Regions from separate parts of the Telluria sp. ZB4P34 genome, predicted to be linked through region 1. Evidence: predicted binding sites of a transcription regulator. Region 1 holds the regulator's gene; each other region holds the start of a gene.

Region 1 (7,995 bases):
ATGATCGCGTCCACCGAGGCCGCACCGAAGTGCGCGTCGATCACGCCGCGCTGCGCCTGCAGTTCGCTGGCGCCCACCTGGCCGGCAAACTGCGCCGCGTAGCTGCGGATTGCGCCCGGCAAGCCGCGCCCCGGCGTCGATGCCACCAGCGCCATCAGGCCGCCCAGCTCGGCGCCCGGCACGAACACGTCCGCCAGTCCCACGTACAGCGCGTCGGCGGCGCCGATGGTGAGCCCGGTCAGGCCCAGGTACTGGCCCAGCTGGCCCGGCGCGTGCGACAGGAAATGGCTGCCGCCCACGTCCGGGAACAGGCCGATGTTCACCTCGGGCATCGCCATCTTCGTGCGCTCGGTCACGATGCGCAGGCCGCAGTCCGGGCCGCCCTGGGCGATGCCCATGCCGCCGCCCATCACCACGCCGTCCATCACGGCAATATAGGGCTTCGGATAAAAGTGGATCAGGTGGTTGAGCGCGTATTCTTCGGTAAAGAAGTCTTCCAGCAGCGCGCTGCCGCCAGTCGGGCCCACCTGGCCCATCTCGTGGAAGAAGCGGATATCGCCGCCCGCGCACAGGGCCTTCTCGCTGGTGCTCGTGATGACTACAGCATCGACCCCGGCATCCTCTTTCCATTGCAGCAGGATGGCAGTCAGGTCGCGCACCATGTCGAGCGAGAGGGAGTTCAGGGCTTTCGGCCGGTCGAGCGTAATGACGCCGGTGCGGTTGGCGACGCGGGTCAGGACGTATTCGGTCATGGCAATGTCTGTGATCGAAAAGACATGCATTCTACAGAACATTTGTACAAATCCGGAAGCGGAGAAAAATAACAGGCCTTACAAACGCAAAAAGGGCGCCCCCTCAGACGCCCTTGCTGTTGTGCTACAGCCCGTTCGCAGGAACTGCGTTACGCGGCTTCAGCTTCTCCGATGTCCGGAAGGCGCTTGTGCGCCACGTGGTTATGGTCTTGCAGCATGGATTTGTGTTTTAGAACCTGCCTGTCCAGCCGGTCCATGAGCGTGTCGATCGCCGCATAGAGGTCTTGCGCCGCACTGGCGACATGCAAAATCTTGCCGGATACCTGCAAATTGATTTCGGCTTTCTGCCGTTTCTCTTTTTCAGTGAGGTTATCGATGGCGAGGAACACGTGGGTGTCGATCACATGGTCGAAATGGCGGGTGATGCGCTCGAGCTTATTCTGAACGTATTCACGGATGGCGGGGGTGACTTCGAGATGGTGGCCGCTGATGGTGAGGTTCATACACACTCCTTTGGGAAGGTGCCCTGCCCGCGCCACAAGGTGAGAGTGGGCAGTAGCTTTACAGGGATTTGCGGAGGCTGACGGGCGGAATCTTGAGCGCTTCGCGGTACTTGGCAACCGTCCGGCGCGCAATGACCATACCTTGTTCCCCGAGCATCTCCGCGATCTTGCTGTCGGATAGAGGATTCCTAGGGTCTTCTGCTCCTGTCAATTGCGCTATGAGAGCGCGGATCGCCGTCGAGGAGGCTTCTCCCCCCGCTTCGGTGGCGACATGGCTTCCGAAGAAGTACTTCAGCTCGAACATGCCGTGCGGGGTCAGCATGTATTTCTGCGTTGTGACACGAGAAATCGTGCTCTCGTGTAGGCCTAGTGTATCAGCTATCTCGCGTAAAACAAGAGGGCGCATGGCGACGGCGCCGTGGCTGAAAAAGTTGCGCTGACGCTCGACGATTGCCTCGGCGACACGCAGGATCGTATCGAAACGCTGGCGCATGTTCTTGATCAGCCACTTCGCTTCCTGCAGCTGCGCGCCCATCTGGCTTTCGCTCTTTCCGCCCTTGAGCAGGTTGGCGTACAGGGAGTTCACGCGCAGCTTCGGCATCACTTCCGGGTTCAGTGCTACCTGCCAGCCGTTCTTGGAGCGGCGCACGATCACGTCCGGCACCACGAAATCCGACACGCCCGCGCCAAAAGCCGCGCCGGGATGCGGATTGCACTGGCGGACCACGGCCTGCACTTCGCGCAGGTCCTCGTCGTCGCAGTCGAGCGCCTTTTTGAGCTTGGTGTATTCGCGCTGCGCGAACCAGGTCAGGTAACCCTCGACGATCTTCAGGGCGAGGCGCCGCGTCACCAGGGGCACGCCCGGCATGCGGCGGATCTGCAGCGCCAGGCATTCGGCCGCGCTGCGCGCACCGACGCCGACCGGGTCCAGGCTCTGCACCAGCGCCAGCGCGCAGCGCAGCTCGTCCATCCCGATCTCGAGTTCCTGCGGCAGGCGCGCATGGATCTCGTCCAGCGGCTCGTCCAGGTAGCCGTTGTCGTCGAGCGCATCGATCACGAGTTCGGCCAGTGCGCGGTCGCGCGCGCTGCAGGCGCTCAGGCGGATCTGCTCCGCCAGGTGCTCGCGCAGCGTGATGGAGTCGGCTTCCAGCTGCGGACGGCCGTCCTCGTCGCCGTCGCCGCGTCCGCCGCCCTCGCTGCCCCAGTCCCCTTCGGACTCGCCGCGTTCGGCCTCAAGGCCCTCCTCGTGGCCTTCGGCCTCGGGCTTGGCCTGCTCCTCCTGCTGGCCCGGCTGCGGCGCTTCGCCATTGGCGGGCGCGTTGTTGATCGCGCCGTCGGCCAGCAGGCGCACCGAGCGGTCGAGCGGATCGTCGAGCCGTTCGAGCAGCGGGTTGTCATGCAGGATCTGCTCGATCTCGGCCTGCAGTTCGAGCGTGGACAGCTGCAGCAGGCGGATCGACTGCTGCAGTTGCGGCGTGAGCGCGAGATGCTGCGAGGTGCGGAGCTGCAGGGATTGTTTCATTACATCCTGAAGTGTTCGCCGAGGTAGACGCGCCGGACGGATTCGTCGGCGATGATGTCGTCGGGGCGGCCCGAGGCCAGCACCGCGCCCTGGTTGATGATGTAGGCGCGGTCGCAGATGCCGAGCGTCTCGCGCACGTTGTGGTCGGTGATCAGGACGCCGATGTTGCGCTCCTTCAGGAAGCGCACGATGCGCTGGATCTCGATCACCGCGATCGGGTCCACGCCCGCGAAGGGTTCGTCCAGCAGGACGAAGCGCGGGTTGGTCGCCAGCGCGCGCGCGATCTCCACCCGGCGCCGCTCGCCGCCCGACAGCGACAGCGCCGGGTTCTCGCGCAGCTTCTCGATCTGCAGTTCGGCCAGCAGGGTGTCGAGGCGCTCGTTGATCTGGTCCTTGCCCAGCGGCTTGCCGTCCACCCGCTGCAGTTCCAGCACCGCGCGGATGTTCTCCTCCACCGTCAGCTTCCGGAACACCGAGGCTTCCTGCGGCAAGTAGGACAGGCCCAGCACCGCGCGCCGGTGGATCGGCAGGCTGGAGATGTCGGTGCCGTTGATGTCGATGGTGCCGGCATCGGACGGCACCAGGCCCACGATCATGTAGAACGAGGTGGTCTTGCCGGCGCCATTGGGGCCGAGCAGGCCGACCACTTCGCCGCACTCGACCTGCAACGAGACGTCGCGCACCACCAGGCGCTTGCCGTAGCTCTTCTGCAGGCCCTTGACCAGCAGGGTGCTGCAGCCTTCGCGCGCCGTGGCCTGCGCCGCCGTCATCGATGCCGTCATTGCTTTGCGCCCTCGGCTGGCGCCGTCGCAGTTGAAGGCCTGCGCGGCGCGATGATCAGGGTGCCGCGCCCGCCGCCCACCTTGCTGGTGCCGCTGGCGTCGTTGCGCACCTGCGCCACTTCGCGGCGGTTGTCGTAGGAGACGAATGGCCCCTTGATCTCGTTGGTCATGCGGCCGTTCTCCAGTTCGCGCACTTCGGCATTGGTGAACAGCTTGACCAGCTCGGCGCGCTCGTCGTATTCGATTTTCTGGGCCTGGCCCTCCACCCACAGGTCGGGGCCGCCGTCGCGCTTCTGGCGGAAGGTCGCCAGCTTGCCGTTGCTGGCGGTGAGGGTCACCGTCATATAGCCTTCCGGCGATTCCTTCACCAGGGCGCGGTCGGCCTTGAGCACCAACGTGCCGCGGGTGACGACGACGTTGCCGGTGGCGATGCGGGTCTGGGTGACTTCGTCCACGTCGAGCGTATCGAAGTTGATCACGGCCTGCTTGAGCGAATCGGCGCGCTCCGCCGAGGCGCCGAAGGCGGCCAGGGTGAGGCAGGCGGCTGCGATGAGTTTTTTCATGTTGCTTGTCCTGGGTTGACGCGGCGCCCTTACTGGCGCTGTCGTGGCGGATAGACGATCTGGCCGCGGCTGGCGAGGTGCAGCTTCTGGGTCGCGTTGTTGGCGACCATGCCGGTGCCGGTCACGGTGGCGGCGCCCAGCTGCATCTGGATCGGCCGCTCGGTCTTGAGGATCTCTTCGTCGGGCAGCACGGTGAGGGCCTGGGTCTGCACGCGCAGCGCCTCGGTGGTGGGCGTGGCCGGACGCTGGATGTCGACGTTGCCGAGCAGTTCGACGCGGTGCTCCTCGTGGAAGACCCGGGCGCTCCTGGCGACGATGGTCATGCGCGGACGGCCCGGCGTCATGCTCTGCATCACCGGCTGCTCGACCTGGGACACGTCGCCCTCCGGCGTGTGCGCCAGGCGCTTGCCCGACACCACGTAGCTCGGCTTGCCCTCTTCCGTCATGCGCACGAAGGAGAAGTTCTCGACGATGTAGTCCGGTTCGGTCATGGAGCCGCCGAGGCGGGCATCGCCATCCTCGCGTTCAATCACCTGCAGCAGCCAGAAGCTGCCGAAGGCGCAGAAGGTCGCGATCATCATGATCGCCAGCAGCTTCCAGCGGTGGGCGGTGCGCTTGTAGTTGACCATATGCCTGTGTGTTTCGTGTGGGCGCTCAGGCGAAATACGGCGCCAGCGCCGCTTCGTAGGTGCCCTGCGCGCGCATCACCAGGTCGCAGACTTCGCGGACGGCGCCGCGTCCGCCCGCATTCCTGGTGACGTAGTGCGCGCGGTACTGCACTTCCGGGTGGCCCGAAGGCACGGTGACGGCGAAGCCCACGCGGGTGAGCAGCGGCAGGTCGATCACGTCGTCGCCGATGTAGCCGCATTCGTCCGCTCCCACGCCGGTGGCGGCGAGCAGCTCCGCGAAGCCGATGCGCTTGTCGTGGATGCCCTGGTAGACGTGCGGGATGCCGAGATCGGCGGCGCGCTTGACCACGATCGGCGACTGGCGCGCGCTGATGATGGCGGTCTTCACGCCGGTCTTGTTCAGCAGCTGGATGCCGAGGCCGTCCAGCACGTTGAAGGTCTTGGTGACTTCGCCGTCCGGGCCGTAGGTGAGGCTGCCGTCGGTGAGGATGCCGTCGACGTCGAAGATCATTACTTTCACGCGCGCTGCGCGCTGCATGTGTTCGAGCCCAGTGATCAGGACACTCATCAAATCACCTTGGCGCGGGTCAGGTCGTGGATGTGCAGCGCGCCCACCAGGCGGTCGTCCGCATCGACGACCAGCATCTGGTTGATGCGGAATTCTTCCATGACGGCGACAGCATCGACCGCCAGCTGTTCCGGGTGGATGCGGCGCGGGTTCGCGTGCATCACGTCGCGGATGCTGATGTTGGAGAAGTCCTGCACGCGCTCGATCAGGCGGCGCAGGTCGCCGTCGGTGAACACGCCGACCGGGCGGCGTTCGTCGTCGACCACGGCGGTCATGCCCATGCCCTTCTGGCTGATCTCGAGCAGCGCGCGCGTGAGCGGCGTGTCCAGGCCCACTGCGGGTACCGCCTCGCCGCTGCGCATGACGTCGCGCACGTGGGTCAGCAGGCGCCGGCCGAGGGCGCCGCCCGGGTGCGACATGGCAAAGTCTTCCTCGCGAAAACCGCGCGCGTCGAGCAGCGCCACGGCCAGCGCGTCGCCCATCGCGAGCGTGACGGTGGTGCTGGTGGTCGGGGCCAGGTTCAGGGTACAGGCTTCCTTGGCCACCGAGATGTCGAGGTGGATCTCGGACAGCCTGGCCAGGCGCGACTGCGGCTTGCCGGTCATCGACATGACTGGGGTGCCCATGCGCTTGATGGCGGGCAGGATTTCCAGCAATTCGGACGATTCGCCCGAATTCGAAATGGCGATGAAGACGTCGTGCGTCGTCACCATGCCGAGGTCGCCGTGCGCGGCTTCGCCCGGGTGCACGAACATGGCCGGGGTGCCGGTGGAGGCCAGGGTGGCGGCGATCTTGCGGGCGATGTGGCCGGACTTGCCCATGCCCGAGACCACCACGCGCCCGGTGCAGCCATACAGCAGCGCCACGGCGCGCACGAAATTGTCGTCGTCGCCCAGCCTGGCATGGAGGGCTTGAATCGCGTCGGCTTCGATGGCCAGGGTCTCGCGGCCCAGCTCGAGCACGCGCCTGGCCTGGCCCTCGTCGAAACTTTTCAGCATTATTTTTTCATGGGTTACACTCATGTCGGCAGTATAAACGAATTGGGTAAGCAAAAAACTTGCCAGTCGTAACAAAGAGCGACAAATCGTATAAGAACGACAACAACACACACTGGGGACGATGCATTCCGGACTTGAACTGACCCTGCTCCTGCTGGGCTCCGCCGTGCTCGGCGTGGTCGCCTTCCGGATGCTTCACTTGCCGCCGATGCTCGGCTATCTGGCCGTCGGCGTATTGATCGGCCCCCATGCGCTGGCGCTTGCCGACGACAGTCCCGCCACCCATACGCTGGCGGAATTCGGCATCGTCTTCCTGATGTTTTCCATCGGGCTCGAATTCTCCCTGGCCCAGCTCAAATCGATGCGGCGCATCGTGTTCGGCCTGGGGCTGGCGCAAGTCGTCCTGACGATTGTGGCGGCAATGGCTTTCGGGCTGTTCATTTCCTGGTGGTCGCCCAGCCTGCACGTGAGCTGGCAGGCCGCCTTTGCCCTGGGCGGGGCGCTGGCGATGTCCTCCACCGCCATCGTCGTCAAGATGCTCACCGAGCGCCTCGAGCTGGAAAGCGAACACGGGCGCCGCATCATCGGCATCCTGCTGTTCCAGGACCTGGCCGTGGTGCCGCTGCTGATCTTGATTCCGTCGCTGGCCCGGCCGGCCGAAGAGCTGGTGGTCACGCTCGGCTGGGCCGCGCTCAAGGCGGCTTTCGTGCTGGCCCTGCTCCTGAAGTTCGGCCAGTCCTTGATGCGCAAGTGGTTCACCGTGGTCGCCAAGCGCCGCTCGCAGGAACTGTTCATGCTGAACCTGCTCCTGGTGACGCTGGGCCTGGCCTGGATCACCGAGCAGGCCGGCCTGTCGCTGGCGCTGGGCGCTTTCGTGGCCGGCATGCTGATCTCGGAAACCCAGTACAAGCACCAGGTGGAAGAAGACATCAAGCCCTTCCGCGACGTGCTGCTCGGCCTGTTCTTCATCACGGTGGGCATGCTGCTCAACCTGCAGCTGGTGCTGGAGCACTGGTGGATGGTGCTGGCGCTGGTGATCTTCCCGGTGATGCTCAAGTTCGCGATCATCGCGGCCCTGGCGAAAGCCTTCGGCTCCAGCGATGGCGTGGCGATGCGCACCGGCCTGGCGCTGGCCCAGGCAGGCGAGTTCGGCTTCGTGCTGCTGAACCTGGCCATGGGTTCGAAGCTGGTCGACCCCTTCCTGCTGCAGCTGGTGCTGGCCTCGATGGTGCTGTCGATGTTGCTCGCGCCCTTCATGATCGAGAACATGGACCGGGTCGTGATGAAGCTGGCGTCGAACGAGTGGATGATGCAGTCGCTGCAGCTCACGCAGATCGCCAGCCGCACCATGAAGACCCAGAAGCACGTGATCATCGCCGGCTTCGGGCGCAGCGGCCAAAGCCTGGCGACCCTGCTCAGCGAGGAGAAACTGCCCTGGTACGCGCTCGACCTGGACCCGGAACGGGTGCAGGAAGCGCAGGCGGCCGGCGCCACCGTGTCCTACGGCGACGCGGCGCGCCGCGAGAGCCTGATCGCGGCCGGCATCCACCGCGCCAGCGCCCTGGTGATCACCTTCGCCGACACGCGCCTGGCGCTGAAGGTGCTGCACCTGGTGCACGAGCTGGCGCCGAACCTGGCCGTGATCGTGCGCAGCCACGACGACAGCGACCTCGACCTG
Region 2 (11,373 bases), on a different contig from region 1:
GTCCGGCGCGCTTTTCCCGCATGACGCGCTCGAGCAGGTCGAGGCGCGTCCGCAGCGCATCCTCGAGGACGCGCAGGGCCGCCAGCTGGCGCGGATTGTCGCGGATCAGGGCGCGCAACTGCGCCACCTCGGGCAGTACGGTGTCGCGGGCCTGGCGGTAGCCGGCCAGGAAGCGGTCGTTCCCGGTGATCAGGTAGCCGCGCTGGGCGGCCTCCGCTTCGCTCGTCAGCGTCATGGCGGCCTGCACGTGCTCGAGCACCTCGCGGGTATGCACGACCCATTGCCAGGCATCGGCCTGCTTGCGGATGCCGCGGGCCAGCACGCTCAGGGCAATGCTCAGCAACAGCAGGCTCAGGATGGTGGCGATGGTGACGGGCGCGCGCAGCTTGAATTTATTCATGAGAAACCTTTTGCCGCCCCCCCGCAGAAACGGCAGTCCGGGGATCGTGATGCGGCCTAGGATACACGAGCGGACCAGGACGCCGCGCGCATGTCACGGCGGCAGTTGGCGCTGGAAATGGCGGGGCCAGGCAGCGTTTATGCCTGACCGATCTGGATCCAGGTCGTCTTCAGTTCCGTATATTTGTCGAAGGCGTGCAGCGACTTGTCGCGCCCGTTGCCCGACTGCTTGTAGCCGCCGAAGGGCACCGTGATGTCGTCGTTGTCGTACTGGTTGACGTGCACGGTGCCGGCCCGCAGGGCGCGCGCGGTGCGGATCGCCTTGCTCATGTCCGAAGTCCACACGGCGGCGGCCAGGCCGTAGGGCGTGGCGTTGGCCTGGCGCACCGCATCGATGAGGTCGGTAAAGGACAGCACCGACAGCACCGGCCCGAAGATCTCTTCGCGCGCGATGCGCATGCCGGAGTCGACGCCGTCGAACAGCGTCGGCGCGATGTACAGGCCGCCGCTGTCCTGGCGCGCCGGGCCGCCGCCAGCGAGAAGGCGCGCGCCTTCCCGCTGGCCGTCCTCGATATAGCCGAGCACCGTCTTCATCTGGACCGGGTCGACGATCGCGCCCATCACCGTGTCCTCAATGAGCGGGTCGCCTGGCGCGTAGCGCGGCAGCAATGCCAGGGCCTTCTCCAGGAAAGCATCCTTGATCGACGCTTCGACGAACAGGCGCGACGGCGCGTTGCAGCTCTCGCCCTGGTTGAAGTAGATCGAGCCGATCGCGCTTTCCACCGCGGCATCGAGGTCAGGGCAATCCGCGCACACGATGTTGGCGGATTTGCCACCCAGTTCGGTCCAGGCGCGCTTGAGGTTCGACTGCCCGGCCATTTGCACGATCTGCCTGCCGGTGCGGGTCGAGCCGGTGAAGGCGATGCAGTCGACATCCATGTGCAGGCCGAGCGCGCTGCCGGCCTCGTTGCCGTAGCCGGGCAGGACATTGAACACGCCGGGCGGCACGCCCGCCTCCAGCGCCAGCTCGGCCAGGCGCAGGGAGCTCAGGGGCGCCTTCTCGGACGGCTTCAGCACCAGGCTGTTGCCGGCGGCCAGCGCCGGGCCGATCTTCCAGGCCGCCATCAGCATCGGGTAGTTCCAGGGGATGACCGCCGCCACCACGCCGACCGGTTCGCGGGTGACCAGGGCCAGGCTGTCGGTGCCGGTGGGCGCCACCTGGTCGTAGATCTTGTCGATCGCCTCGCCGTACCAGCGGATGCAGTTCTGGGCCAGCTGCACGTCCACGCTCAGGCTGTAGCGGATCGGCTTGCCCATGTCGAGGGTTTCCAGCAGCGCCAGCTCGTCGCGGTGCGCCAGCATCAGGTCGGCGAAGCGGATCAGCACGCGCTTGCGGTCAGCGGGCGCCATGCCGGCCCAGCGGCCGTCCTCGAAGGCCCTGCGCGCGCTTGCCACGGCGGCATCGGCGTCCGCCGCGTCGCAGCGCGCCACCTCGGCCAGCTGGCGGCCGTCGATGGGAGAAAAACAATCGAAACGCGCCCTGGTGCGGGCGTCGACGCGACATCCGTCGATGAAGGCGCGGCCGTCGATGGCGAGCTTCGACGCCCGGTCATGCCAAGATAGGGTCCCCATGTCGGTTTCCTTCCCTGTTGAGCAACACTCGATGCCAAATACTAGCAAAGTTGATCCAAGGGCCGAATTCTGCCTTTATAATCGCGAATTTTCCGCCCGATAACTTTCCCTCCTTCGGAGCCTGCACCGCATGAACACCACTTTGATCGTTTTCGTCGCGCTTTACCTGCTCGGCACGCTGGGGCTCGGGATGTGGGCGGGCACGCGGATCAAGAATACCGCCGACTTCGCCGTGGCCGGCCGCAGCCTGCCGCTGATCATGGTGATCACCACCACCTTCGCCACCTGGTTCGGCGCCGAGACGGTGATGGGGGTGCCGGCCAAGTTCGTGCAGGGCGGCCTGAACGCCATCATCGAGGATCCGTTCGGCGCCGGCATGTGCCTCATTCTCGTCGGCCTGTTCTTTGCCAAGAAGCTTTACAAACTTAACCTGCTCACCATCGGCGACTATTATCGCCAGCGCTACGGCAAGGGCATCGAGATCTTCTGCTCGGTGGCGATCATCCTGAGCTACCTGGGCTGGGTGGCGGCGCAGATCACGGCGCTGGGCCTGGTCTTCACCGTGCTGACGGGCGGCGCGATGTCGCCGGCGGCGGGCATGATCGTCGGCACCCTGGCCGTGCTGATCTACGTGGTGGTGGGCGGCTTCCTGGCCGTGGCGATCACCGATTTCGTCCAGATGATCGTGCTGGTGGTCGGCATGGCCATCATCGCCGTCTTCGCGGCCGACCTGGCCGGCGGCGCCGACAAGGTGCTGGCCATGGCGCAGCAGGCCGACCTGTGGCGCGTGCTGCCGGAGCCCAGCTTCACCGACATCGCCTTCTTCGTCGGCGCGGCCGTCACCATGATGTTCGGCTCCATTCCGCAGCAGGACGTGTTCCAGCGCGTGATGTCGGCCAAGGACGCACCGACCGCGCGCACCGGCGCCGTGATCGGCGGCGCCAGCTACATCCTGTTCGCCTTCGTGCCGATGTTCATCGTGGCCGCGGCGGTGGTGGTGATGGGCAACTCGGCGATGGAGATCGCCCAGAACGACTACCAGCGCCTGCTGCCGACCTTCATCATGACCAAGATGCCCCTGATCATGCAGATCCTGTTCTTCGGCGCCCTGCTGTCGGCGATCAAGAGCACCTCGTCGGCCACCCTGCTGGCGCCATCGACCAGTTTTGTCGAGAACATCCTCAAGAACCTCAGGCCCGGCATGAGCGACAAGCAGAACCTGCTGGCCATGCGGATCACCATCGTGATCTTCGCGGCCCTGGTGCTGATGTATGCGATCGCCATGGAAGGCACCTCGATCTACGAACTGGTGTCGAGCGCCTACCAGGTGACCCTGGTCGGGGCTTTCGTGCCGCTGGTGATGGGCCTGTACTGGAAGCGCGCCACCACCCAGGGCGCGATCGTCTCGATCGGCGCGGGCATCGTGACCTGGCTGCTGTTCTTCGAAGGCGTGACCACCTGGGGCGAACACTTCCCGGGCCAGCTGGCGGGCTTGCTGGCGGCCTTCGCCGGCATGTTCGCGGGGTCGCTGGCGCCGCAGGTCTTCCGCAACGGCGGGGAGGCGACGGAGCATATCGCAGGGGCGAGCGCCTGAGCTGACACTGTTCAGCGGAATGGGATCCCGGCCTGCGCCGGGATGACGGTGTTGAAGCTGGCAAGCGGAGATGGTCTGGCGCTCAGCCCGCCCGGCGCGGCTTCATCGCGGCCAGCAGGGCCGTCATCTTGCGCTGTTCGGCCAGGGCGCGCGGCGTGTCGCCGGTGCTCGAGGGCAGGTCGGGATCGGCGCCGAGCTGCGCCAGCAGCACCGCCACCTCCGGCTGCTGGTTGACGGCCCACATCAGGGCCGTGCTCTGCTCGCTGTCACGCGCATCGATGTCGGCGCCGCGCTGCACCAGCAAGCTCACCAGGCCGGCATGGCCGCCGGCCGCCGCCAGGTGCAGTGCGGTCAGCTCCAGTCCGTTCGACGCGGAACGCCGCCGCACGTCGGCCCCGCGCGCAACCAGCGCCTTGGCCGCATCGGTCCTGCCGTCGCGCGCCGCTTCCATCAGGGGCGTGAAGCCGATCGGGTCGGCTGAGGCGATGTCGGCGCCGGCGTCGAGCAGCGCGTGGATCATCGCCACGTCGCCGCGGCGTGCGGCCAGGCCCAGCGCCTGGCGGCCGGTCGCGTCGAGCGCGTTCACCTCGGCGCCGTTCGCCAGGGCCTGCCGCAGGGCCGCCGTATTGCCGGCCGCGACCGCGTCGAACATCGGCGCGTTCTTCGGCGCCACCGGCAGGCGCCGCCCGAGGTAGTCGACATAGCGCGCCACCAGGGCCTGGTGCCCGCGGCGCATGGCGACGTCGAGCGCATTGCCGTGCCCGTACAGGGTGGCGTCGATGCCGCGCGCCAGCAGCAGTTCGGCGATCGCCTGGTCGCCGTAGAAGGTGGTCCAGTTCAGGGCCGAGTCGCCCATCTTGTCGGTCAGGTTCACCTTGGCGCCGGCCTCCAGCAGCAGCCTGACCATCTCGGCGTCGCGGTTGTTCACTGCCATCATCAGGGCCGTGGCCTTGTAAAAGGTGGCGTGGCGGGCATCGGGGTCGGCGCCGCGCGCCAGCAGCAGGCGTGCGACGTCGTGACGCCGGGTGACCACGGCCAGCACCAGCGGCGGCGACTGCTTGTCGGTGCCTGCCACCATCGGCGACATCCCGCCGTCCAGCAGCGCCTCCACCTTCGCCCTGTCGCCCGCCTTGACCGCCGCGGCCATGTCGGCGTAGTCCGCAGCGGCCGCCATTCCGGTTCCGCACAGCAGCGCCAGCACGGCGCCCGCCAGGGTCTTCCTGATCATCGCTTTCCCCTAATTTTTCCCAAGGGAAATTGTATCCGTAGGGGAGGCATTTGGCGCGGCGCAGGCGTCTACCAAAAGGCAGACAGGCATGCGATGCCGGCGTGCCTGCCAGGCTGCCCACATTGCCGGAAACCGGCGCCGCCGGGCTTCAGTCCATCCACCCCCGTCCTGCTACTTCCTCCAGCGTCAGGTCCAGGCAATAGCCGATCCGCTCCGCCATCTCGTCGATCTGCGCCGTCGTGATCGACAGCGGCGGCGCCACGATCATGCGGTCGCCGACCGCACGCATGATGACGCCGTTGTCGAACATGTGCTTGCGGCAGACCATGCCAACCGCGTGCAGCGACGGGAAAGGCTCGCACTCGTGCACGGTGGCGCCCTTGCGCCGCACCAGGTTCAGTCCCGCCGCCAGGCCGCAGGTTTCGGCATGGCCCACCAGCGGATGCGTCGCCAGCGCGGCAAAGCAGGCCTTCAGGTGCGGCCCCGTCTCCAGCGCGACGCGCTCCACCAGGCGCTCGCTTTCGATGATGCGCAGGTTCTCCAGCGCCGCCGCGCAGGCCGCCGGGTGGCCGGAATAGGTGAAGCCGTGGTTGAAGTCGCCGCCCTTCTCGATCAGGGCATGCGCCACGCGACTCCCCACCAGCACCCCGCCCAGCGGCACGTAGCCGGAGGTGACGCCTTTGGCAAAGGCGATCAGGTCGGGCTGGAAGCCCATCAGCTGGCAGCCGAACCAGGCGCCCAGGCGGCCGAAGCCGCAGATGACTTCGTCGGACACCAGCAGGATGTCGTACTTGTCGCAGATGCGCTGGATCTCGGGCCAGTAGGTTGCGGGCGGGATGATCACGCCGCCCGCGCCCTGCACCGGCTCGCCGATGAAGGCGGCCACCCGGTCCGGGCCGACTTCGAGGATTTTCTCCTCGAGCCATCCGGCCGCCGCCAGGCCGAACTGCGCTTCGCTCATGCCGCGCCCGCCCTCGGCATAGTTCGGCTGGTCGATGTGCACGATGCCGGGAATCGGCAGTCCGCCCTGCGCGTGCATGCCGGGCATGCCGCCCAGCGACGCCCCGGCCATCGTGCTGCCGTGGTAGGCGTTGCGGCGGCTGATGATGACCTCGCGACCGGGCCGGCCGGCCAGCTGCCAGTAGCGCCGCACCATGCGCACGATGGTGTCGTTCGCCTCCGAGCCGCTGCCGGTGAAGAACACGTGCTGGAAGGAGGCTGGCGCGAGGCTGGCCAGCAGCGCCGCCAGCTTCACGGCGGGCACGTTGGTGGTATTGAAGAAGCTGTTATAGAAAGGCAGCTGCAGCATCTGCGCATGCACCGCGTCGGCGATGCTGGCGCGGCCGTAGCCGGCATTCACGCACCACAGGCCGGCCATGCCGTCGATGATCTTGTTGCCGTCGGAATCCCACAGGTAGACGTCGTCGGCGCGCACGATCACACGGGCGCCGCGCTCCCTCAGCGCGGCGTGGTCGGTGAAGGGGTGCAGGAAGTGCGCCGAGTCCAGCCGCTGCAGCTCCTGGGTGTCATAGTTCTCTTGCGCCTCGGGTGCGCTGACGCGCAGCGAGGCGACCGGGGTATTGGTGGTCATGTTCGGCTCCGATGCATGTGGACCCGGGCTGGGCGCCCCCTCAGACGTGCAGCAGCAGGTGTTCCCGCTCCCACGGACTGATCACGCGCATGAACTCCTGGTGCTCGAGGTCCTTCACCGCAGAGTACACGTCGATGAAGCGCTCGCCCAGCACGTCGCGCAAACGGTCTTCGCGGCGCAGCAGCGTGATCGCCTCGGACAGGCCTTGCGGCAGCTCGACCGGCATGTCGTAGGCGCTGACTTCGACCATCTGGCTCGGCTCGACGGCATCGAGCATGCCCAGGTAACCGCAGGCCAGCGTGACGGCCAGCGCGAGGTAGGGATTGGCGTCGGCGCCGATCACGCGGTTCTCGATGCGCCGGTCCTGGGCGCCCGACACCGGCACCCGGAAGCCCACGGTGCGGTTGTCCGGCCCCCACTGCAAATTGATCGGCGCGGCCGAATGGCGCACGATGCGGCGGTAGGAATTCACGTAGGGCGCGATGATGGCCATCGCCGAGGGCATGTAGCGCTGCAGGCCGCCGATGTAATGGCGGAAGGCCGGTGCCTCGGTGCCGTCAGGGTTGCTGAAGATGTTGCGCCCGGTTTCCAGGTCGACCACGCTCTGGTGCACGTGCATCGCCGAGCCCGGTTCGTCCGCCATCGGCTTGGCCATGAAGGTGGCGTACATCTCGTGCTTGAGCGCGGCCTCGCGCAGGGTGCGCTTGAAGTAGAACACCTTGTCGGCCAGGCCGAGCGGGTCGCCGTGCAGGAAGTTGATCTCCATCTGGCCGGCGCCGATCTCGTGGATGAGCGTGTCGACGTCGAGGTTCATCATCTCGCAATAGTCGTAGATGTCCTCGAACAGCGGGTCGAACTCGTTGACGGCGTCGATGCTGTAGACCTGGCGGCTGGTTTCGGCGCGTCCGCTGCGGCCCACCGGCGACGTGAGCGGCAGGTTGGGGTCGATGTTCTTGGCGGTGAGGTAGAACTCGAGTTCCGGCGCCACTACCGGCTTCCAGCCGCGCTCGGCATACAGCTTGAGTACGCGGCGCAGCACGCTGCGCGGCGCATAGTCCACCAGGCTGCCGTCGGCGAAATAGCAGTCGTGGATGACCTGGGCAGTCGGGTCGACGGCCCAGGGCACCATGGTGATGGTGGTGGGGTCGGCCTTCAGGATCATGTCGCGGTCGGTGGCCGCGATGGCGCGGTTGTACGATTCGTCGCGCTCGGGGGTGTTGCCGGTAACGGTCATGCCCAGCACCACTTCGGGGATGCGCATGCCGCGGTCATTGGTGAACTTGGTGCGCGGCAGGATCTTGCCACGGGCGACGCCGGTCAGGTCGGGGACCAGGCATTCGATTTCGGTGACCCGTTTCGCGTTGAGCCACTCCTCCATGTCGGTGTAAGAAAAATTGTCGCGGATTGCCATGATTGCCTCTCTGTCTGTCTGGATCGGTGCATACGGCCACAGGGCCGCTGCGCTGTACGCATCAGGCAGGGAAGCTAGGGGACGGCGCTGGTTGCCCGGTAAAAGGCCGCTTCGGGGATCAAACCGTTCATGCGCTGCTCCGTGCTGCGGCCTGCAACCGTGACTGTTTCCGGGCCTGGTAGTCGCGGCACGCGTCGCCGAAGGCGCCGAACATCTTCATGGAATACGGGTTGTGCTGGATGCGCCATTCGGGATGCCACTGCACCGCCAGCGTGAAGCCGGGCGCCGTGGAGACCGAGAAGGCTTCGACCAGCCCATCCTCTGCGACCGCTTCGACCGTCAGGCCGGGCGCGAGTTCGTTGACGCCCTGGCCGTGCAGCGAGTTTACCGGGATTTCCGGCGCCCCCAGCATGCGTTCGAGGCAGCCGCCCGGCGTGAGCGTGACGTTGTGGGCGTCGCCGTACTGCTCGTCCATGCCGAGCTCGGGATTCTCGCGGTGGTCGAACTTGCCGGCCACGGCCTGCACCGCCTGGTGCAGGCTGCCCCCCATGGCCACGTTCATCTCCTGGAAGCCGCGGCAGATCGCGATGATCGGAATGCCGCGCCTGACCGCCTCGCGGATCAGGGGCAGCGTGGTCTGGTCGCGCGCCGGGTCCTGGGGCAGCGACGGGTCGAGCACTTCTTCGGAATAGTAGCTGGGGTGGACGTTCGAGGCCGAGCCGGTCAGCATGATGCCGTCGCACAGGGCCAGCACGGTTTCCAGGTCCATCGACGCGCCGAGCGAGGGCAGGATCATGGGGGCGCAGTCGGCGCCGAGGAAGACGGCGTCGACGTACTTGTGCTGGGCCGCGTGATACGGATGTTCGCCGAAATCACGCGTGCATGCGGGGACGATGACGATGGGGCGCATGGTCTCTACCTTGTCGTGAAGCGCACGAAACCATGATACGGGCTTCCGGTCCGGGCGCGAAGGTCTATGATTCAGATCAACTGCGCTAAATCAATGGGCGCGGTGGAACATGCTTGCTTCTGCTGATCTGCCAGGAGAGCGCCCCTTGCGGCCGGGCGCTCGAAATCCATAGCAAAAGCTTAACGGCAACTCGTGAAACATGCCAACACGGTAAGCCATACCCTGTTAATGAAATAATATTTCACAGTAATAATTTTAGTGAAATAAGATTTCACGCCTTGCGCCGCACCTCAGCTATTCCTCCCATACTGCCCTGTCGGAAAATTTAACAAAGATGCAGGCGTGTCAATACACTCACGGCCAAGTCATTGAAATTTCAGCAATTCCCTGAGCAGGCACGCCTTTTGCTTAATGAATGATTAACAGCGGCAGCGAATGCCGGCCCAATCACCTCAGGGAGACACAACGTGCACGGACTGAAACGCATCCTCGCCGCAGCAGCACTCGTCTTCGGCGCCTGCAGCAGCGCTTCTGCAGACATCATCACCGATACCCATGATCCAGCCGATATCTGGGTCACGACCCTGACGCCGCTGAGCTATACTCACGACCTGCGTTCCCAGGGCCTGCCCGGTGCAAGCGTCGACAGCGCCTCGCTGGCAATCTACCTGTACGACCTGACCGATCCGCTGAACATCCTGCCGGAGACGCTCACCCTGCGCTTCGACGGCGCGCAGCATACCGTACGCAATGTCTCGTTCAGGGGCCAGGAGTACCGTTTCGGCCTGGATCCCGCGCTGCTGGCCGACGGCATGCTGTCGGTGTCGATCAGCGTCGGCTGTACGCGCATCTTCGGCGCCTGCATCCCGCAGGACGTCATGTTCGCCCGCTCGGTGCTGACCGCCGACATCACCCGCCCGGCCGACGTGCCGGAGCCGGCCACGCTGCTGGTCCTGGGCGCCGGCCTGCTGGGCCTGAGCGCCGCGCGCCGCCGCCGCCCCTGAGCTGCACCTACTTGCGCAGTTGCGCCAGCGCCGCTTCCAGCACGGTATCGCGGCCGCGGCGCAGGTCGGCCACCGTCGGCGCCGCCTTGACGGTCGGCTGGATGCCATGGCCGACCCAGGCGCGCCCGTCCGGATAAGTATCGGCCTTGGTGCAGATGCGCGCCATTCCGCCGCCCGGCAGGCTGATGAACAACGGCTGCCCGGTGCTGCCGCCGGTGGCCTCGCCCACGAGCGGGCCGCGCCCCAGGCCTTCGTAGGCCAGCGCGAAGTCTTCCGCCGCCGAATAGGTGCCGCCGGAAGTCAGCACCGCCACCGGCCCGCTGAAGCGGCGCTTGCCATCCGGCTGCCAGGTCTCGGCCTTGCCTTCGAAGTTCGGCATCGGGCGTTTCCAGGCGCGGTAGGACGGCAGGTATTGGCGCGTCTGCCACTTGCTGGTGGCGAAAGGCTTGTCGGTGAGCGTGGCCAGCACCCGGTAGCCCTCGTGCGAATTGCCGCCGCCGTTGTTGCGCACGTCGATGATGAGCGCCGAACTCGCCGCGATCTGGTCGAAGGCCGCCAGGAAGGCATCGGCCGCCTTGCTGTCCCCAAAACCGTTCAGCGCCACATAGGCCACGTTCCCCGGCAGCTTGCGTAATTCGAACGGCGGCCTGCCGCCCGCCGCCTTGCCAAACGATTCACCATCGACGCGCTTCACCGGCAAAACGAAGGGCTTGCCATTGGCGGTGCGGAAAGTGACGCGCGGTGTTTTGGCGCCCGGCCCCACCAGGAACTGGTAGCCATACACGCGGCGCGCCATGTCCTGCGGCGTGGAGGCGCTCACGTAGGGCGCGATCTCGCGCTGCGCATAGGCGGCGACAGGCTCGCCATCGACTTCGAGGATCTCGGCGCCGGGGACGACCCCGCCCGCCGTCAGGGCCGGGTCGAACACTTCGCGCACCAGCACCCTGCCCTCGACCAGGTGGGTCGTGAATAGCGGACGCGTCATGGCATTGCGCAGCTCCGGCCCCGGGTAGACATTGGTGTGCCCGTCCTGCAGCTTCGCGCACAACTCCATCAGCACCTGGTAATACTCGGCGGTGGAGGCGGTGGCGCGCACCTTGGGCAGGTATTCCAGATACAGCTTGTCCCAGTCGAGTTCCTTGAGCTTCTCGACGTAAACGAAGTTGTACTTCACCTCGGACCAGAACTTCGACAGGCCGGCGATCTTCTCGTCCACGCCGATGTTCTCGCGGTAGGGCGTGGCGAGCACGGGCGAATCGAACAGGCGTGCCTCGCGCGCTTCCTTGTCGCGCATCGCCGCGAGCAGCGGCTGCCAGCGCGGATCGGCATGCAGGGCGTTCAGGTCGGTGTCGCCCGCGGCATGGCGGGCATTGGTGTAACCGGCCTCGAGGGCCTTCTGCAGCGTGGCCAGCGCGCCTTGCACGTCGCCGGACAGGGTCTGCGAACAGGCGGCGTTGTACAGCAGGCCGCCGTTCAGGTTCTGCTGCGCCGCTTCCAGGTAGAGCGTGGCGGCGCGGGCATACTGCCCCGCCTCATAGGCCTGCTGGCCCTGCTGCGCCAGCAGGTCAGCGTTCTGCGCGAAGGCGGCTCCGGACAAGGCCGCG
Region 3 (11,373 bases), on a different contig from region 1:
ATGCCGCCAAGCGGGTTCTTGATCTCGTGCGCCAGGTTGCGGATCAGCTCCTTGTTGGCCTGGCTCTGGTCGAGGATGCGTTCCTCGCGGTCGAGCTTGAGCTGCTGGACGTTCTCGCGCAGCTCGATCAGGAGCTCGCCCTCCCCGAGCGCGCTGACGATGCTGTTGACGTGCAGCGGTTCGCGTCCGGTGCGCTGCAGGGTCAGGTCCTGGCGCAGGTCGGCGTACTGGTGGGCCAGCGCCTGGGCGCACAGGGCCGCGAGTTCCGCGCCGTTGGCAAACAGCTCGGGCAGCGGCGCGCGCTGCAGCGACTTGAGCGAGAGTTCGAGCAGGTTCTCGGCAGCCGGGTTCGCGTAGTGCACCTCGCCGTTCGGCCCCAGCAGCAGCACGCTCGACGCCAGCAGGTCGAGGCCGGCGAAACGCCCGTGGGCGGCAGGGGTCGCCGGCGCCGTCATCGGATGCTGGTGATCTCGCGCTGCAGCGCCTCGATGTTGCGCTCGGTGCGGCCGATCTCGTCGCGCATCGAGGCCACGCGCTCCTGGTACTTGGCGTAGTTGCGCTCGTTGCCCTGGCGTTCCGGTTCGCCGTTGTTGAAGTCGCGGCGCAGCTCCTGCAGCTTCTTCTGCTCGATGCGCAGTTCGTCGTTGAGGATCTCGCGGCGGTCGTCGTCGCGCGCGCGCTGCTGGGCCGTGTCGACGCGCGGGAAGCTGGCCGGGCTGGCGACCGGGGCCGGGCCGTTCCCAGGCCGCACGGCAGGCGTACCCACGGCCGGGACCGGCGCCGAGGCGCGCGGCGGCGGAGGCGGCGCGTAACCCGGCAGGTCGAGGGACTTGCAGCCCTTGCGGCCCGTATCGGTGAATTCGACGCGGCCCTGGTCGTCCACGCACTTGTAGACGGCGCCCTGTGCCTGCGCCCCGTTCTGGAGCAGCAGCATGGCCGCGCAGCCTGCAGCAAGGTGGCGGAGATAGCTAATTGTCGTACGCATCAGGAATCGATCTGCACAATAAACGTGCACGTATTGTAGAACGGGCCGAGTGTACAGCAAGGATGAAAAAAGGCGGGGAAAGCCCTCGCTTTCCCCGCCTTTGTTACAGACCCTTACGCAGGTTGATGCATGTGCGCAACGGTTCTGTTGACCATTCGATTACGACGAGTAGTACATGTCGAACTCGGCCGGGTGCGGGGTCATGCGCAGTCGCTGCACTTCCTGCATCTTCAGCTCGATGTAGGCGTCGATCATGCTGTCGCTGAACACGCCGCCGCGGGTCAGGAACTCGCGGTCCTTGTCCAGGGCCTCGAGTGCTTCCTCGAGCGAGGCGCACACGGTCGGGATCAGCTTGTCTTCTTCCGGCGGCAGGTGGTACAGGTCTTTGGTGGCGGCTTCGCCCGGATGGATCTTGTTCTGGATGCCGTCCAAGCCGGCCATCATCAGGGCGGCGAAGCACAGGTAGACGTTGGCCAGCGGATCCGGGAAGCGGGTCTCGATGCGGCGGCCCTTCGGATTGGCCACGTGCGGGATGCGGATCGAGGCCGAGCGGTTGCGGGCCGAGTAGGCCAGCTTGACCGGCGCTTCGTAGCCCGGCACCAGGCGCTTGTACGAGTTGGTGCCCGGGTTGGTGATCGCGTTCAGGGCGCGGGCGTGCTTGATGATGCCGCCGATGTAGAACAACGCGGTGTCCGACAGGCCGGCATAGCCGTCGCCGGCGAACAGGTTCTTGCCGTCCTTCCAGATCGACTGGTGCACGTGCATGCCCGAGCCGTTGTCGCCGTTCATCGGCTTCGGCATGAAGGTCGCGGTCTTGCCGTAGCTGTGGGCGACGTTCCAGATCACGTACTTCATGTTCTGGGTCCAGTCGGCGCGCTCGACCAGGGTCGAGAACTTGGTGCCGATTTCGTTCTGGCCGGCGCCGGCCACTTCGTGGTGGTGCACTTCGACCGGGATCCCCATCGATTCGAGGATCAGGCACATTTCCGAGCGCATGTCCTGGAAGCTGTCGACCGGCGGGACCGGGAAGTAGCCGCCCTTGACGGTCGGACGGTGGCCGCTGTTGCCGCCTTCGATTTCCCTGTCGGTCGACCACGAGGCTTCATCCGAGTCGATCTTCACGAAGCAGCCCGACATGTCGATCTTCCAGCGGATCGAGTCGAAGATGAAGAATTCCGGTTCCGGGCCGAAGAAGGCGGTGTCGCCGATGCCCGAGGACTTCAGGTAGGCTTCGGCGCGCTTGGCGATCGAGCGCGGGTCGCGGTCGTAGCCCTTGCCGTCCGACGGTTCGATCACGTCGCACTGCATGAACAGGGTGGTCTCTTCCATGAAGGGATCGAGGTTGGCGGTGGCCGGGTCGGGCAGCAGCAGCATGTCGGAAGCTTCGATGCCCTTCCAGCCGGCGATCGACGAACCGTCGAAGGCGTGGCCCGACTCGAACTTGTCTTCGTCGAAGTGCGAGACAGGAACGGTCACGTGCTGCTCTTTGCCGCGGGTATCCGCGAAGCGTAAATCAACGAACTTCACTTCGTTGTCTTTAATCAATTGCATTACGTCTGCAGCCGTCTTTGCCATTCGTATCTCTCCTGAGTGAAAAGGGGGTGCCGCGCCGGGAAGACCACAGCGCAGCAACTTGCTTTACTTCAAAGCATGAACCGTGCCAACCTGCGGTTATGAGTAAATGCACAATGCTTCCTTGGAAAGCACTGGATTTTGGTCCTACAATCGACCTTCACCATGCGCGTGCACTGTCGCACAGTCGCACCGACTTGGTGCAAGCCGATGCGCAATGCACCATCGCAGCGCAGGATACACCGAACCAAGTTGGTGCAACGCTCTCTTTTGCCTTTAATCGCTTGCCTGGACTGAAAAACGCCATGACCACCATCGAATCGATCCTTGCCGCCGCGCGCCAGCGCGCCTCCGGACAGCCCTATGCCGGCGCCGTCACGCCCGACGAAGCGTATGCGCTCCTGCGGAGCGATCCGCGCGTGAAGCTGGTCGACGTGCGCACCAATGCCGAGCGCGACTGGGTCGGGCGGGTCGCCTTGCCCGAGGCCCAGCATGTGGCAGTCCAATGGGCCACCTACCCTGGCGGCGTGCCTAACCCGGAATTCGGCGACCAGCTCGAGGAAGTGGCGCGCAAGGACGAGGTGCTGCTGTTCCTGTGCCGCTCGGGCGTGCGCTCGCGCCACAGCGCACGCGTGGCCACGGAACGGGGGTTTGCCGAGTCCTACGACATCCTGGAAGGTTTCGAGGGCGACCGCGATGCCGAGGGGCACCGCAAGACCATTGGCGGCTGGTGCAAGGCGGGACTGCCCTGGATCGGCGCCTGAAGCGCCGCTGAATGCTTGCAACGTAGGGTGGTCGGCTCGGCCGACCGCGCGTTCAGCTAGCGAAAGCATCATCGCGCAGGCCGTTATATGTGATTTGAACGCGCGGTCGGGAAAACAGTCCACTGGACTGTTTTCCCCCGACCACCCTACGGCATTACCATCAGTTGCAGGCCCGAGGCCGCGCCCGGCGCGCGGTACACGCGCTGGGTCGCCTTGATAAAGTCTTCAGGCTTCGCTTTCGGGATGTGGGTGAAGGTCTGCGGATTCAGGTCGACCAGCGGGAACCACGAGCTCTGCACCTGCACCATGATGCGGTGGCCGCGGCGGAAGGTGTGGTTCACGTCGCCGATGTCGAAGCTGACCGCTTCCTGCTTGCCCGGGGTGAGCGGCTCCGGCTTTTCAAAACTGTTCCTGAACTTGGCACGCAGCGGATTGCCGCGCACCAGCTGCTGGAAGCCGCCCAGGTTCACGCTGGGCGGGCCCACGTCGTTGCCCTTGCGCTCGGCTGCCGGTGTCGGATACTCGTTCGGGTACACGTCGATCAGCTTGACCACCCAGTCGGCGTCCGTCCCGGTGGTCGACACGAACAGCTTCGGCACGACCGAACCGACGACCGTCACGTCTTCTTCCAGCACCTCGCTCTGGTACACCAGCACGTCCGGACGGGTGGCCGCGAAGCGCTGGTCCGACACCATGTATTCGCGCGGCACGCCGGTGGCCGGGTAGCCGATGAAGGGCACCGGTTTGCGAGGATCGGCCACGTACTCGTCGTAGCCGGCGCCTGCATGTTTGCCACCTTCGGCTGGCTGCTGCCAGCCGAGGCTGCCGTTCGGACCGAAGTACAGCGTGCGCGCCTTTGCCGGGGCCGGCGGCCAGGCCGCATAGCTGCGCCACACGTTGGTGCCGGTCTCGAAGGCCGTCACGCTTGGGAGCGCGCGCGCCGGCTTCACGCCTTTCAGGTGCTGTTCGAAGAAGGGGAACTGGATCTCGCGGCGGTAGTACTCGCTGGTCTTCGCATCGAAGCTCACATGGCCGAGGCGGGCGCCGTCGCCGCGCGCCCAGCCGCCGTGCACCCACGGCCCCATCACCAGCGCGTTCGGGGTGGACGGGTTGTATTTGCCGACCGCCTTGTAGATCGCGAAGGGGCCGGCCGGATCTTCGGCGTCGAACCAGCCGCCTACCGTGAGCACCGCCGCCTTCACGTTCTTCATGTGCGGGGTGATCGCGCGCGAGCGCCAGAACTCGTCGTAGGTGTCGTGCACGATGGTCGGCTCGAGCAGCGCGCGCTGCTCCGCGCTCATGGTGGCGAGGATGTTCGGCAGGGTCAGGCGCTTGAGGAAGAAATCATAGGCATCCGCCTCGCCGTACTCGAAGCGGGAACGCTCCTTGTTGCCGGGCGTCGGATTCTTCTGCGGCAGGAAGGACGCGTAAAAATCGAAGTTCGCCGACAGCATGAAGGCGCCGCCATGGTAAGAGTCGTCGCCCATGTACAGGTCGGCGATCGGCGCCTGGGGCGAGGCCGCCTTGATCGCCGGGTGTGAGTCGATGATGCTGGCCGCCGTGTAGAAGCCCGGGTAGCTGATGCCCCAGATGCCGACCCGGCCGTTGTTGTTGGGCACGTGCTTGAGCAGCCACTCGACGGTGTCGTACATATCCTCGCTCTCCTGCCCCTCGCCCTTCTCGCGCTTGGCCTTGGCGTGCGGGGTCATCTCCTGCCACGCCCCTTCCGACATGTAGCGGCCGCGCACGTCCTGGGTCACGAAGATGTAGCCGGCATCTTCCAGCTCACGCGAGGGGCCGAGCGATTCGGGATACCAGTCCACGCCGTAGCGTTGCTGGCCCTGCGCGTGCACGCCGGCGCTGTACGGGGTGCGCTGCACCAGGAAGGGATAGGGCCTGGCGCCGTCCTTGGGCACGTACACCGTCGTGAACAGCTTCACGCCGTCGCGCATCGGGATGCGGTATTCGTACTTGGTGTAGGCCTCGCGCGGGCTGCGCTTCTGGGCAGGTGCATCGGCCTGGGCTGCGAGGCTGCTGGCCGTGACGCCTGCGCTGCAGGCCAGCATCATGCCCAGCGCGATGGCGGAAAAAGGACGACGGATCATGGTTGTTCCCGGAAAGACGGACAAAGACCGCCAGTGTAATCCGTTTCCAACTGGAATTACTATTCCTGCACGATCATGTCGTGCGCGGCACCGCCATGCCGTTGCGGTCGATGGTCCCGCGCACCCGTTCGCGCACGAAGTTGATGTGGCTGCGCAGGCGGTACAGCTCCTCCGCATACGCGAGCGGAATCGAGATGTGGTTGACGCTCTCCTCGATGTCGTCGAGGCGGTGCAGGAGGCCCTCGCGTGCAGCCTCGCGGTCGTCCAGCGGGATCGCTTCGAGTTCCTGTTCCACCTTGCGCAGCTCGCCGTACCAGCGGTACACGCGCGAGCGCACGCGCCACACGTAGATCGGCGGGACGATCCGCGACAGCGGGATCAGGAGCGCCGCCAGCGCCACCGCCACCACCCACAGGCGCTCGAACAGGTTGGCCAGCCAGAAGCGCATGTAGCGCTGCATGAAGGGCGGCCCGTCGCGGTAGTAGCGCGCAGCGGCATCGGCCACCGGGATCTCGGTGTACTTCGGCGAGGGGAACTGGCCCTGCTGCTGGAACCATCCCGCCTTGCCGTGGATCTCGCCGGCCGACCTCACCAGCAGGCCCACCAGGGCCGGATGCAGGTCTTCCCGCGCCACCAGCGTGGCGGTGGGCGCGATCAGGTGGTAGTCCTGGGCCGGGATGTCGCGCCCGAGGTCGACGATTCCGCGCGGCAGCACGACGTGGGTGAGAAACGGCAGGCGCCGTGTATAGGCGTCGGCCTGGGCAAAGTTGAAGAGTTTGATACCGGGCGTCTGCAGCAGCATCTGGATCAGCGGCGCTTCCGGTGCGGAGCTGAACACCAGGCCATCGATGCTCCCGGCCAGCAGCGCCATCGTCGCCGGCGTGTTCTCCAGGGCGCCGACCTGCAGCTCGCTTGGGTCGATGCCGTTCGCGTCCAGCACCTGGCGAAACAGGCGCGGCACGCCAGTGCCTTCGGGCCCGAGGTTGATGCGCTTGCCGCGCAGGTCGGTGAGCTGCGCCACCCCGGCCGACTCGCGCAGGAACAGCCAGACCGGTTCGGTAAACAGGCTGCCCAGCGACACCAGGCCGGCGCGGACAGCCTGCCCGTCCTCGGTCGAGCCGCTCTGCACGAAGGCAGCATCCACCTTGCCTTCGATAAGGCGTTCCAGGTTCTCATGGGAGCCCAGGGAAGGCTGCAGGCTCAGCTTGATCTCGTCGCGCGCCAGGCGGGCCGCGTACTGGCGGCCGAATTCCTCGTAGGCGCTATTGAACTGGCCGGTGGCCATGCTGAGCTGGCGCGGCGGCGCAGGATCGACCCAGATATAGGCCAGCACCGCCACCGCGATCGCCGCCAGCAGCGTCGGCCCGCTCGCCACCAGCAGGTCGCGCAGGGACACGATGCTGAACTGGCGCACCCGGGTCACGGCGCGCAGGATGCTGCCACCCCGGGCAGCGCCGGCGCCGGACGCGCCATCCGGTTTTACCGGACGCACTGGCGCTGGGCGGCCACGCTGCCCGGAGGCGGTTCGATCATCGGCATCAGGCTCGGCGCCAGGTTGGTCAGCAACTGCACCGGCAGCGCGCTGGTGAAGTCGTAGTTGCCCGACTGCGGCCCTGCCACGTACGCGGTCATGCTGCCGAAGTAGCGCTCGCCGATGTTGAAGACGAAGGTGGCCGAGCGGTTCACGTAGCGCGATTCGATCACCCGCCCGCCGCGCGCATACACTTCGAAGCGCTGGTCGCCGGTACCGGTCTTGCCGCCCACGGCGATCACGCTGGCGTCAGCCTGCGTGAACGCGGTCTTGACGCGCTTGGCCGTGCCGTCGGTCACCACGCCCTGGATGGCGTCGGCCACAACACGAGCAACTTCGGGCGAGAGGACCTGCTCCTTGCCGCCGCCCTTGCTGCGCTTGACCAGGGTCTCGTAAGGCGTGGCCTTGGCGAAGTGCAGCGAGTCGATGCGCTCGACCGGCTTGCGCACCCCGCCGTTGACGATGATGCCCATCAGCTCGGCCAGCGCGGCCGGACGGTCGGCCGAGGCGCCCAGCGTGGTCGCGTAGGACGGCACCAGCGAGTCGAACGGGTAGCCCATCTTCTTCCATTGCGCATGGATCTTGAGGAAGGCTTCCACTTCGAGCAGGCCGGCGATGCGGTTGTCCTGCGCGTGCTTGCGGTGGGTCTTGAACAGCCACGAATACACTTCCTGGCGCTCCTTGACGCTGGCATTGGTCACCTCGGTCCAGCCGGCCTTCGGATGGGTCCGCAGGTAGCCCGCCAGCCACAGCTCGAGCGGGTGCACCGAAGCCACGTAGCCGCGGTCGGCCAGCGACATATTGCGCGGGTCGTACATCTCGTACATCTTCGGGATGCGCTCCGGGTCCATGTCGCTCCCGGCCGGCAGCGACTTCGTGATGAAGTCGCCGAACTGCGCCAGCGTGGCGCCCGGGAACACGGTACGGTGCGCGGCGGCCAGCTTGGACGCGAACGGACGCACGCCGGAGAACAGCAGCGCCTCGATCTCGGCCGGGGTCTTGCCCTTGTACTTGTTCCAGAACTTGGCCATGAACACCTTGCCTTCGTTGTCGGCGAAGCGGGCCAGGTACATCTGGCGGCGCGGGTCGTCGGCATCGGCCAGCAGCTGGGCCGAGGAGCCCGGCAGCTGGAACATGTAGTAGCGCACCACGTCGCGCATCATGCGCACGAACACCAGGTTGGTCGACTGGCGCAGGGCCTCGGTGACCGTCATGATCTTGCTGTTGTCCAGCTTGCTGAAGTTGCCGAAGGTGTGCAGGCCGCCGCCGGTGAAGAAGGATTCGCCGGGGTTAGCCGAATACTTGCGTTCCATGGCTGCGTCCAGCATCGGCTTGAGGCCGCGGTCGGCGCCCTTCGGCAGCGTGCGGAAGTATTCCAGCGCCCATTGCGACATGCGGTCCTTCGCATCGACTTCCACCCCCATCAGGCCGATCTCGTCCATCGGCTCGAAGCGCTTGTGCAGCTGGTCGACGATGTCGAGGTAGGTCACCAGGGTGCGCAGCTTGGCGGTGGAGCCCAGGTCGAGCTTGGCGCCTTCGTTGATGTCGAGCGGCTGGTCGTAGTTGTCGGTCTGGACCCGCAGGTAGTTCACGTGCTCGCCGCGTTCATACAGGGTAAAGCTGTACACCACCTGGGACGGGTCGCCATTGCCGAGCAGGCCCTTGCCGGTCAGGCCGGCGGCTTTCGCGACCTCGGCGTCGGACAGCTGGCGCAGCGTGTCGGTCACGGCTTTCTGCACCCCGGCGTCGAGGGTCGAGACCACCGACAGGTCGAGGCGGTCGAGGTTGTACAGGCGGTTGTCGCCCACCAGGTAGCCGAGGTGGTTGCGCACGGCGTTGGCGGCCTTGCGCGAGACGAAGGCATCGGCGCCCGGCGGAGCCACGCCCGAGCCCTGGGCCGGATGCAGCGTCAGCTTCAGCGCGGCATCGCGCAGCTGCGGCGTGATCACGCCGGCCTGGGCCAGCACGCGCAGGTGGCTGTTGGTGAGCGTTTCCAGGTCTTGTTCGCCATCGCCCAGGTAATACGCGGGACGGCGCTGCGCGATCATCAGGGACAGCGCTTCCTTGTAGGCCATCACGGCGTCCGGGGTGTTCATCGGCCCCTTCAGCATGCGGCTGGTGCGGTCGAAGTCACGGCCGTACCAGACCCACAGGCCGTCGCCGATGCCGTTGACTTCGCCGTAGCCCGGCTTGGCCGACAGCGGCACGGTATTCAGGTAATCGAGCACGATCTGGCGGCGCGCCCCGGTGGTGTCTTCGCCATCCTGGTAGGCGCGCAGCGTGGCGGAGGCCATCTGGATCAACTTGTCGCCCAACGAACCGGTACGCCCTTCCGGCGAATGGCGGTATTTCTCGATCTGGGTCGCCAGGGTACTGCCGCCGGCCACGCGGCCTTCGCCGCCCAGGCCGATGCTGCTCAGGGTCTTGTCGAACACCGCCTTCGAGAAGCGGTCCCACTCGACGGCCGGGTTGCGGTGCGGATAGGCCGGGTCGAGCAACTCGCGGTTCTCGATGAACAGCAGGCTTTGCACCAGCAATGGCGGCGCATCGTCGAACTTGTGATAGAAGCGCTCGGGGAAACGGGAGGCGAACAGGGGCTGGGCGCGGCAGTCCAGGATCTCGAGGCCGACCTTGGTCTTCTCGTGGTAGGTGGCGTACAGGCCGCGGTCGGCCATCTCGACCATCTCGGGCGACATGCGCGCCTGGGCGTCGATATGGTAGCCGCGCGACTGCAGCTTCTGCAGGTAGGCCGGCAGGTTGGCGTAGCCCAGGCGGGTGTCATAGGGGCTGGCGGCCGGGAAGCGGATCGCATTGCTCGGCCCCTTCTCCATGCGGTAGGTGAGGTCGTCCGCCATCTCGGCGAAGATCTTCGCCTGCAGGCGCGAGCTGCGTATCTCGAGGGCGCCCCAGCCGGCCAGCAGCACCAGCGCGATCAGCAGGCCGAGGTAGAACCAGGTCCTGGCGCGGCGCTTGCGCGGCGCCGGCTCGGGCGCATCTTCGGGCGCATCTTCGGGCGTGTCGTCCGGACGCTGCGGCGGCCGTGGGGCGCCGCCGGGCGCACCGCCGCCGGCCGCCAGGTGCGGATAGGCTTCGTACAGGGGAAGGTCATTGGCGCCCGCAGACGCGAGGACGGGTGCGCCGCCGGCCATGGCCTGGGCAGGCCGCCGCAACCACTCGCCCAAGGCGCGGATGACATTACTGGGCCGCTGGTTGCGGCGAATACTTTCCATGATGGCTCAACTGGTTCGAATCAAAACGCGCTCAATCCCTGCCGACCTGCCCGCCATCCTTGCCCTGGTGTGTTCGAGTGATTTGTCCTCGTCAGCTTGCAAAAATGCGCGGTGCAAACTCACTCAGGATTGCACCTCCACAGGTATCATTCCACCACATCAACACGACACGCGCGAGACAGGGTTTAACAATTTTGATGCGCGCGATGTATTTTCGCAAAAAAACAACGGCTGAGTTAGCAGGACGGCATGCAGTCCTACAAAGGTCGGAATCCAACCATGCAGCGCTGCAGTACGACCTGCATCGCGGGGAAGGCAGGCTCCACCTGTTTATCAACGCTCAGGGTGCGTTCCAGGTGGACAGTGACTCGAAATAAATGAACGGCTCAGGCCTGCGGCGTGCCCGCGCGCAACTCTTCCAGCGCACCCAGGCAGTAATACTGGAACCACAGCCCGGCGAACAGGAAGATCATGATGTACAGCCATAGCGACAGCATGGCCAGGAAGGGAAACAGCACGATCGACAGCAGCGCTCCGCCCATCCAGGCAATCCCGGGCAGCGCTCCGGCCAGGCCCGAGGCGAAGCCGATCCCCAGCAGCGCGCCGCGGCGGCGCCGCATCAGGGCGCGCCGCTCGTCCGCGCTGGCGTGCGCGGCCAGGGCGTCGTAGCTCATCACGCGCGAGGTCACCCAGGCCCACAAGCAGGCCTGCACCAGCCAGGCCAGCGGCGGCACCGCATACAGCGGCAAGGTGAGCAGCCACAACACGGCGAACACGGCCGTGCTGCCGACGTTGATCGCAATGCTGCCGATGAAGGAACCGCCCTCCTTCTTCTCGAGCTTGGGATACTGGGTCAACCCGACGTGGCGCTCGATGGCCGGCATCGCGATCACGCCCATGAACAGCAGCGCCGAACCGATCATCAGGGGCAGCAGCAGCGCGATGGCCACCAGCGGCACCACCATCACCTTCAGCACGCCCAGGCCCAGCATCGCCAGCATGCTGCCGCCCGACTGGAACAGGCCGTAGTCGGCGAACGCGCCCTGCAACCAGTCGAGCAGCGGCTGCAGGCCGGTCCACAGGACGGCGCCCCACAGCAGCAGCGACAGCGCCAGCGGCGCGCTGGACAGCACCAGCATGCGGCGCGAGAACTGGGCGCGCAGCGCGCGCCGGTAGGCCAGGCCGA

What was found. Region 1 encodes sigma-54, which starts transcription at its own class of promoters, with help from an activator protein. Its sites were predicted from a motif close to TGGCANGNAANCTGCTTT; they were not measured.
Region 2: a site for sigma-54 is predicted at 9,159-9,176, ahead of AC56KL_RS15125 (PEP-CTERM sorting domain-containing protein). Genes of this name have one in related genera too.
Region 3: a site for sigma-54 is predicted at 2,631-2,648, ahead of glnA (type I glutamate--ammonia ligase). Genes of this name have one in related genera too.

What each region holds. Positions count from the first base shown of each region.
Region 1 covers NZ_JCASIF010000032.1:464-8,458, forward strand. The annotation lists gene AC56KL_RS23065 (enoyl-CoA hydratase/isomerase family protein) at 1-752, opposite strand, end outside; gene hpf (ribosome hibernation-promoting factor, HPF/YfiA family) at 902-1,255, opposite strand; gene AC56KL_RS23075 (RNA polymerase factor sigma-54) at 1,314-2,777, opposite strand; gene lptB (LPS export ABC transporter ATP-binding protein) at 2,777-3,559, opposite strand; gene lptA (lipopolysaccharide transport periplasmic protein LptA) at 3,556-4,122, opposite strand; gene lptC (LPS export ABC transporter periplasmic protein LptC) at 4,152-4,751, opposite strand; gene AC56KL_RS23095 (KdsC family phosphatase) at 4,777-5,319, opposite strand; gene AC56KL_RS23100 (KpsF/GutQ family sugar-phosphate isomerase) at 5,319-6,341, opposite strand; gene AC56KL_RS23105 (monovalent cation:proton antiporter family protein) at 6,439-7,995, shown strand, end outside.
Region 2 covers NZ_JCASIF010000008.1:184,974-196,346, forward strand. The annotation lists gene AC56KL_RS15090 (sensor histidine kinase) at 1-400, opposite strand, end outside; gene AC56KL_RS15095 (aldehyde dehydrogenase) at 538-2,031, opposite strand; gene AC56KL_RS15100 (high affinity choline transporter 1) at 2,162-3,625, shown strand; gene AC56KL_RS15105 (ankyrin repeat domain-containing protein) at 3,708-4,853, opposite strand; gene AC56KL_RS15110 (aspartate aminotransferase family protein) at 5,002-6,444, opposite strand; gene AC56KL_RS15115 (glutamine synthetase family protein) at 6,485-7,855, opposite strand; gene AC56KL_RS15120 (gamma-glutamyl-gamma-aminobutyrate hydrolase family protein) at 7,983-8,765, opposite strand; gene AC56KL_RS15125 (PEP-CTERM sorting domain-containing protein) at 9,233-9,769, shown strand; gene AC56KL_RS15130 (S41 family peptidase) at 9,777-11,373, opposite strand, start outside.
Region 3 covers NZ_JCASIF010000007.1:195,275-206,647, forward strand. The annotation lists gene glnL (nitrogen regulation protein NR(II)) at 1-455, opposite strand, end outside; gene AC56KL_RS14175 (DUF4124 domain-containing protein) at 452-985, opposite strand; gene glnA (type I glutamate--ammonia ligase) at 1,145-2,560, opposite strand; gene AC56KL_RS14185 (rhodanese-like domain-containing protein) at 2,863-3,321, shown strand; gene AC56KL_RS14190 (CocE/NonD family hydrolase) at 3,468-5,426, opposite strand; gene AC56KL_RS14195 (TAXI family TRAP transporter solute-binding subunit) at 5,500-6,849, opposite strand; gene AC56KL_RS14200 (transglycosylase domain-containing protein) at 6,906-10,187, opposite strand; gene AC56KL_RS14205 (EI24 domain-containing protein) at 10,574-11,373, opposite strand, start outside.